Regions from separate parts of the Geomicrobium sp. JCM 19037 genome, predicted to be linked through region 2. Evidence: a T-box and tRNA genes for the amino acid it is inferred to sense, from the RefSeq annotation. Region 2 holds a T-box; the other holds one or more tRNA genes.
The links. The T-box of region 2 lies ahead of metG (methionine--tRNA ligase). A T-box ahead of a tRNA ligase gene usually reads a tRNA of that ligase, here a tRNA-Met.
Positions count from the first base shown of each region.

Region 1: it encodes a tRNA-Met, which carries the amino acid that the T-box ahead of metG (methionine--tRNA ligase) is inferred to sense. The anticodon was not compared.

Region 1 is NZ_BAWZ01000030.1:11,431-15,852, forward strand. Features, by position in the region: partial or broken gene ribH (6,7-dimethyl-8-ribityllumazine synthase) at 1-167, shown strand, start outside; gene JCM19037_RS15715 (PLP-dependent aspartate aminotransferase family protein) at 321-1,460, shown strand; rRNA gene rrf (5S ribosomal RNA) at 1,547-1,663, shown strand; tRNA gene JCM19037_RS15725 (tRNA-Met) at 1,674-1,749, shown strand; gene JCM19037_RS25890 (hypothetical protein) at 2,497-2,673, shown strand; gene JCM19037_RS23215 (AIR synthase related protein) at 2,610-2,870, shown strand; gene JCM19037_RS23220 (thiamine-monophosphate kinase) at 2,867-3,469, shown strand; gene tsaE (tRNA (adenosine(37)-N6)-threonylcarbamoyltransferase complex ATPase subunit type 1 TsaE) at 3,484-3,939, shown strand; gene JCM19037_RS28665 (hypothetical protein) at 3,936-4,067, shown strand; gene tsaB (tRNA (adenosine(37)-N6)-threonylcarbamoyltransferase complex dimerization subunit type 1 TsaB) at 4,054-4,422, shown strand, end outside.
Region 2 is NZ_BAWZ01000026.1:6,756-11,177, reverse strand. Features, by position in the region: gene JCM19037_RS14485 (TatD family hydrolase) at 1-596, opposite strand, end outside; partial or broken gene metG (methionine--tRNA ligase) at 643-2,638, opposite strand; T-box leader at 2,673-2,922, opposite strand; partial or broken gene JCM19037_RS14475 (AbrB/MazE/SpoVT family DNA-binding domain-containing protein) at 3,187-3,482, shown strand; gene rsmI (16S rRNA (cytidine(1402)-2'-O)-methyltransferase) at 3,612-4,422, opposite strand, start outside; partial or broken gene JCM19037_RS30180 (GIY-YIG nuclease family protein) at 4,402-4,422, opposite strand, start outside.

The DNA.
Region 1 (4,422 bases), on a different contig from region 2:
ACGAGTGTATAAGCTCACTTAATATTGAGTCAGATATTCCGATCACTTTTGGTGTATTAACGACGGATACGAGTGAACAAGCTTTGGCTAGAACGGGGATTAAGCATCCAAACACAGGAAATGAAGCCGCGCGCACAGTTGTTGAAATGGCGACATTGGAAGTGTAGGGAAGCAAATTTTTGGTTCTGATTCTATACTAGCGAAGTATAGAGTCAGAATCGAATATAAAGAATACTATGTCATATTTTCTCACAGATTTCTTTTTAGTCATCGTTTCCGACATTCGACTGTGATAAACTCGAAAAAAGGAGTGAGTCACCATGAAGCATTTCGACTGGAGAGTTATTCATCAAGAGTCTGGGAAAAAGAATCATTTACATAGTAAAGCAACTCCGATTTATCAGACGTCAGCCTTCGCTTTTTCAGATTTAGATGATTTGGAACAGTTTTTCTCTCCTGAAAATGAACGGTACATGTATACGCGCTATGGAAACCCGAATACAGACGAGTTAGCAGATCTTGTTGCCGGTTTGGAAGAGGCGCCCTCAGGTGTGGCTACGTCATCAGGAATGTCCGCGATCCTTGCAGGTGTGTTAGCTGCTGTAAAACCAGGAGATCATATGCTCATTCCAGAAGATGTGTACGGGGGGACGTATGACCTCTTTCACAACTTTCTTACGGACTGGAATGTTCAAATAAACACGGCCTCTTTTGCCGATAAGAACAATATCCTTAGTGCATTAACAGAAAAGACAACGCTCATTTTTGGAGAGACTGCAGCCAATCCCCTTCTAAGGGTTGAAGATATTGAACAACTCACGCAAATAGCTAAGGGTCACGGCGTCAGGGTCATGATCGATAACACGTTTGCGACGCCATATTTTGTTAAGCCTTATATATTAGGGGCAGACTTGGTCGTACATAGTGCAACCAAATATATTGGTGGGCACAGTGACGTTACCGCGGGCGTCCTTGTCGGAGAATCATCGTTAGTTGAGCAGGCGAAGAAAAAAGTCATCCAGTTAGGTATGAATGTCAGCCCCTTCGAAGCATGGCTCACGACACGAGGATTAAAGACGATCTCCGTTCGAATGAATCAACAAAGCAAAAACGCGGCAGAAGTGGCAACATTTATGCAAGAGCAACCAGGAGTGAAGGTGTACTATCCAAACACCTTAAGTGATCATGGTAATGGAGCGATGGTAAGTTTCGACCTCGGCCATCAATTTGATGCGTATACATTTTTTAAGAGCTTACAATGGATTCGAATTGTACCCACATTGGCAGGAGTAGAAACGACTGTTTCTTACCCGCTAAAAACATCCCACCGCAGCATTCCGAGTGATTTGCAAAAACGCTTAGGTATAACGGAAGGACTTGTGAGAATGTCTGTAGGCCTAGAAGATAGCGGGGAAATCATTGAAGAATTGCGCCTTGCTTTAGCGGCTGCAAAAAAATAAATAAACTTTTTTTTCTAGATGCCTTGCATTATCTTTTTTTCCATGATATATTATTACACGTGGCGTTGAGAGACACCACAAACGAATCTGGTGACATTGGCAAAGAGGTCACACCCGTTCCCATGCCGAACACGGAAGTTAAGCTCTTTAGCGCTGATGGTAATTGGGGGGCAGCCCCCTGTGAGAGTAGGACGTTGCCAGGTTTTTTCACATCGCGGGATAGAGCAGTCTGGTAGCTCGTCGGGCTCATAACCCGGAGTCGGAGGTTCAAATCCTCCTCCCGCAACCAATTATTCTTTAGATTGTAGTACTCGAAGAGTGCAACCAATTAACTTTCGACACTACGTCGAATTTTTTTCTTCTCTGCGAGAAAGAATTGTAGTGCCTGGAAGGTGCAACCAATTTTACCCTCGACACTACGTCGGCTAAACTTCGAAGCAAGAGGGGATAGTGGTACTGAGTGAGTGCAAACAATTAATATTTAGATTGTAGTACTAGGAGAGTGCAACCAAATTACTTTCGACACTACGTCGAATTTTTCCATCTCTGTGAGAAAAGGTTGTAGTGCCTGGAAGTTGCAACCAAAAATACATAGCTCAATTAAACATACAAACGACAAATCGTTTGTTTTTTTGTGTTTAAGCGAACCTACTCATGTGACGATGCTGCAGATTTTTAGTGTCCAACGAAAGCATAACGCTAAGTAACTGTGTGTGCCTATTTGCGATAATGATCCACTGCATAGAGTAACAACGACAAAAAATTAGCGTTCGCAATGGGTCGGGCTCTGCTCGATAATGTGTGTGGGGATTTTACTTATTATTATCCAGAACACTTACGAAATCCCACCGTAAACGCGCTTATGTTGGCATTTACGGTTCTTATGTGGGGATTTTGGAAAAATGAGAGAAGTTCTTCCTCCAAATACCCTCATGAACCGCATTTTGGGGCAGTTTTACAATGCGTGTACTTTCGTGTACGTGCACCAATTGTATGCTAGAATATTGGTTATGAGCCTTGACTTAAAGGGGTATAAATGATGGATGAATTTCGCTTAATAGAACGGATTCATAATATAATTGAAGATAAACAGCCAGGTGTGCGTGTCGGAATTGGGGATGATGCAGCATTATTCAGCCAAATGCTGAATTGGAGACGATCTGTTGTGTCGACACGCTATGCGAAGGTGTGCATTTTAAACGATCAACGATGAAACCGGCAGACATTGGCTATAAGGCGCTCGCTGTAAACATTAGTGATGTAGCTGCAATGGGTGGAAAGCCTAAATACTATCTTGTATCCATTGCTGTTCCTCGTGGTTGGTCTGATGATGAAGTTCTTGAAATTTATGATGGAATGCAAAGCTTGGCACAGCAACAAGGGTTCATCTCATTGGCGGTGACAGTGTGACATCAAAAAGTGAACTATACATATCTGTGACGGTTCTCGGTGAAGTGGCAAAGGGAAGGGCGTTACTTCGAAGTAGTGCACGCGTCGGTGATGTTGTTTTCGTTACGGGTTCATTAGGAGGTTCAGCTGCAGGTCTCGAGCAGTTATTAAATCAAGATGCTAACCCGAACAAAGCATTTGTTGAGGCGCATCAACGACCGCTGATGCATACTGGGGTTGCGCAAATGTTCACCGAGAATTCAACGAGAATGGCATTGAATGACATCAGTGATGGTTTATCAAGTGAAATATGGGAGATTGCTGAAAGTAGTGACGTTCATATTGAACTTGAGGAAAGCAACATCCCGATGCCAGAGTTGATGGAAGAGACGTTTGGGCGCGAACGATCTTTACGGTTTGCCTTTAACGGTGGTGAGGATTTTCAATTGCTAGGTACGGTTTCGAAAGAGGATTGGCCACGTATTGCTGAAGAGGCAAAACGTATAGGAGATCCACTTACAATAATCGGTCATGTCATCGGAAAAGGTGCAGATGTGACGTTAAACTCGACCACACAAAAAACACGCCTTGTGCGTGAAGGATATACACATCGTTCTTGAATAGAGGTGAGGGCATGAGAGAATACGAAATATTGACGAATGATACAGAAGAAACGATGCGTCTAGGGGAACAGCTAGGACAAGTCGCCAAACCAGGGGATGTTTATACGTTGGACGGGGATTTAGGTGCAGGGAAAACGCATTTTAGTAAAGGCTTTGGAAAAGGCCTGGGTGTTCAAGGGAATATCAATTCTCCAACATTTACCATTATCAAAGAGTATAAAGGAAGGCTTCCTTTTTACCATATTGACGCGTATCGCTTGGACGAGAGCGATGAGGAAGATCTCGGTCTCTCTGAATTTGTTGATGGAGACGGAGTAACAGTCATTGAATGGCCATCACGATTGAGCGTACCATTGCCTGAAAATACCGTTCATATTACCCTCCAACGACTTGGAGAGCAAGAGCGACGTTTACAAATCAAAACAAATGCTTTGCATTATACATCTGTGTTGGAGGTGTATGAATGATGATTCTTTCTATGGATACATCCACGTATGTGTTAGGTACTGCAATCGGTACAAACAGCGAGATTGTTGCAGAGTGGACGACGTACAAAAAAAGAAAATCACTCTCTTCGCCTCATGCCAGGCATTGATGAGGTGATGAATCAAGCGAATCTGGAAATGAAAAATCTAACCGGCATTGTTGTGACGACGGGTCCTGGATCATATACAGGGGTGCGTATCGGCGTCGCTACGGCTAAGGCGATGGCGAGTTCATTGGACATCCCCTTATATGAAGTATCTTCACTTGAGCTGTTAGCCCAAAATGGGAAGTATACGAGCACCGTGATTTGTCCGTTTATTGATGCTAGACGAGGGCAAGTATATGCTGGTTTGTATGAATCAAATGATGGAGAAGTTTCTCAAATCCGTGAGGACGAGCTTGTGCTGATGAGTGATCTGCTAAAAGAACTGGACACGCTCGAGCGCAACGTTCTTTTTCTAAGT
Region 2 (4,422 bases):
CGATCCAGCGGCACCATCTTCGCTACATCTTTCGGTAGTTGCGCATTTTTAAACGTAACCGGTCCCCCAAAAGAAATATGCATGCCCGCATCTAAACAACGCTTTGCTGTCTCTTCGTCTCCGCTAAAGCAATGCATGATTCCCCCTGCCGGGCCGACCCCTTCTTGTTCAAGAATCGTCGCAATATCTGCTTGGGCTTCTCGACCATGAATAACAAGAGGAAGTCCGACTCGCTTATGAAGCTGGATCTGTTTTATAAACGCTTCCTTCTGAACCGCTGCCGGAGATTTGTCCCAATGATAGTCAAGCCCCGTTTCACCGATGGCTATGACCTTTGGGTGCTCCGTTAACGATTCGATCCATGCAAGATCTTCATCGGTGAAGTCGACACTATCGACTGGATGCCAGCCAATCGTCGCATACAAAAACTCATATTCATCTACGAGCGCCATCGCTCGGGTAATGGTTTCACGATCGAACCCGACGACATTCATCCACTTCACACCGGCTTCTCGTGCACGGGTAAGCACGTCTTCAAGATCATCATCAAACTGATGCACGTTTACGTGCACGTGTGTATCAAACAATTCAACCATCGTTAACTCCTTTTTAAAAAGCCGGGCATGCCCGGCTTTCCATCAATTAAGATATGAGTGTTCCATTCGGAAGATCGCCATCAATTGTGACCAATTTTAATGTGTCTTCCGCTTTTCCAGCAAGAATCATCCCTTGAGACTGCTCACCACGCAGCTTTACAGGGGTAAGATTCGTTACACAAATGATCTTTTTCCCTTCAAGTTCATCCGCTGTGTAATCTTTAGCTATACCTGAAACGACTTGACGCGTCTCATCACCAAGATCCAATTGCAACTTTAACAACCGGTCTGCTTTTTTCACCGGCTCTACTTTTGTGACTTGTGCAACCCGTAGCTCGACCGCTTTAAAGTCATCAATCGTAATAAGGTTCGCGCCCTCTTCCTCTTCAGCTTCCGCTTCGTCGGTTTTTGGCGCTGCCATTAGCCGCTAATATGGTCCACTTCTTTTTCAATCTCAAGACGTGGAAAAATCGGCGTCCCTTTCTTCACGACTTGTGTGCCTTTAGGTAATGAACCAAACTGTTTGAGCGATGCCCAAGTGCCAAGATCTTCTTGGTCACTAAATCCAAGTTGTTGTGCAATTGCCGTTGGTGCTTCTGTAAAGAACGGCTTGAGCAAAACAGAAATGATTCGTAGCGATTCAGCCAAATGGTACATCACAGCGCGAAGCTCTTCACTTCCTTCTTCTTTAGCGAGCATCCACGGTTGTGTTTCATCAATGTACTTGTTCGTACGACTGATAAACTGCCAAATGGCGGTGAGAGCAACTGAGAATTCCATCGTTTCGATATGCGCTTCCACTTTTTCGATCGTTGCGTCAGCCACATCAAGTAACGAAGCATCATAACCGGTGCCATCTTTTAGATACTCTGGAATTTCACCATCAAGGTATTTATTAATCATCGCAACCGTTCGATTTAATAAGTTGCCAAGGTCGTTGGCTAAATCATAGTTAATCCGCTCAACGAAAGCTTCTGGCGTGAATACACCGTCTGAACCGAATGGCACTTCTCGCAAGAGGTAATAACGTACCGCATCAAGCCCGTAACGTTCGATAAGCGCATCGGGATACACGACGTTGCCTTTGGACTTCGACATCTTTTCATTTTTCATGAGTAAATGACCGTGACTGAAAACTTTCTTCGGCAATGGCACGTCTAACGCCATTAACATGATTGGCCAATAAATGGTATGGAAACGAACGATTTCCTTCCCGACAATATGCACATCTGCTGGCCAAAACTTGTGATAAGCTTCGTCTTTGTCCGTCCCATAACCAAGCGCTGTAATGTAGTTAAGTAATGCGTCAATCCAGACGTACACGACGTGTTCAGGGTCGCTTTTAATCGGTACTCCCCACGAAAATGCTGTCCGAGAGATGGCAAGGTCTTCAAGACCTGGTTTAATAAAGTTGTTGATCATTTCATTTTTACGAGCCTCAGGCTGAATAAAGTCTGGATTGTCTTCGTAATATTGAAGCAGACGCTCTGCGTAATTGCTCATTTTGAAAAAGTACGATTTCTCACGAACAAGTTCTACCGGATGCCGCTATCGGGACTTTTACCTCCGATTATTTTGCCATTTTCATCTTTTACCGGATCTTCCAGCTGCAATTCTGTGTAGTACGTCTCATCAGGCACAGAGTACCAGCCTTCATATTCGCTCAAATAGATGTCACCTTGATCTTTTAGCTGCTCCACAACTTGTTGAACGGAGTGTTTATGACGGTTTTCGGTCGTACGAATGAAATCATCGTAAGAAATGTCCAGGTTGTCCCAAAGCTGACGTATGCCTGCGACAATTTCATCCACGAAATCAATCGGTGTAACCCCTTCTTCTTTCGCTTTTCTTTCAATCTTTTGCCCGTGTTCGTCAGTGCCCGTCAAAAACATCACATCATAGCCTTGTAGACGTTTGTAACGTGCAAGCGTGTCAGCGGCTACAGTCGTATACGCATGACCGATATGAAGCTTTCCACTCGGATAATAAATCGGTGTCGTCACATAGTACGTTGGTTTATTACTCATTGTATTTGCCCCCATCTATTCATCAAATCTAAAAACTCCCGTCCCTATGTGAAGGGACGAGAGTTGGACTCACGTGGTACCACCCTGCTTTCTTCTCGTGATAGAGAAGCTCAACAGCGCTAATCAGTTACAATTAGCTACACACCTGCTAACGGTCGGTCAACCGTGCATTCCTCACGCGTTACGCTTAAAATGCAAAACCTCGCGGACCATCTTCAACAATACGTTTGTGACCGGTTCCCAGCAACCCGGCTCTCTGAACACTCGTTATTGTTTACTCATCCATTCATCGGTATGTTTATTCGTTGAAAAACCACAAACTTAATTGATAATTATACATCAGTGATTCCCTAAAGTCAACAGACATATACCATATCAAACACTCGTGCTGTCTCAGAAAATGCAGAAACACTTGAGATATAGCCATTTTATCGCATTTGAATTTTAAGATTATTATATTGACTTGATTTTACTATACTGGTATGATTGCACACATAGAGATAAAAAGTGTCAAATTGTGACACAAATATACATTTGCGCTCGCAAGGAGGAGATTCTAAGCAATGAAATCAACTGGCATCGTTCGCAAGGTTGACGAGCTTGGCCGCGTGGTAATTCCAATCGAGTTACGACGTACATTAGATATTGCAGAGAAAGATGCGTTAGAAATTTATGTGGATCACGACCGCATTATTCTAAAGAAATATAAGCCGAATATGACTTGTCAAGTCACAGGCGAAGTCTCTGACGAAAATATCTCAATTGCCGACGGCAAGATTATACTTAGCCGGACGGGGCACGCGAAGTAATTGGTTCGCTTCAAGAGTACTTGGACAATTCAAAGTCAACGGCTCTATAAATATCATAATTCGAGCTACCCAAATCGATGGGTAGCTCTTTTTTATTGGCTCAATAGGCATGGTGTGGTTTTTGCTTTTTTGAGACACTTTCCATCTCAGAACTTCTCATAGAACAGCCTATACGCCGGTTAGCTAAGTCCGTGATAGTCGTTATACACTTCTTTTTTGCGGATGTTGCGATCAAGTGCACACTGTTTCATCGCTGCATTTTTTTGCATTCCTTTTTCTTCATAGGCTTGCACATGCAAACGAATCGAAAGCCCTTCCCACCAGTCGGTTGTTTCTGCCTGTTCCGATTCATCTGCACCGGCAACGACAAAGCAAATCTCACCTCGCCATTCATCACGACCTAGATCTTTCACCTTACCTCTAGCAAACTCTTCATAACGCTTCGTGAGCTCTCGACCGATGACCGCTTCTCTTTCTCCCCAAACTTCTGCCATCGTTTCAAGCGTCGCATTCATTCGGTGAGGAGACTCATAAAAGATAATCGGTACTTTTAAGTGGCGTAAATGTTCAAGTTGTTCTCGAATCTCTTTCTTTTTCCGAGGCAAAAATCCATGAAAATAAAAAGCGCCGCCCCCGAGGCCCGATCCAATGAAAGCTGTAAGCGCTGCGTTAGCTCCAGGAAGAGGAGTAATAACAATTCCTGCTTCAATACACTGTGCAACCAATTCCGCCCCTGGATCAGATACAAGCGGTGTTCCAGCATCACTAACAATGGCCACATCTTTACCGGCTTGCAACTGCTCGATTAACCCGCGAATACGAGCATGTTCATTATGCTCGTGTAAACTAATCGTCTGTGTAGGAATGTCGAAATGTGTGAGCAATTTTCTTGTCTGTCTCGTATCTTCTGCACAAATGAGATCGACTTCAGACAACACACGTACACCTCTGTACGTCATATCTTCTAAATTACCGATCGGTGTAGGAACG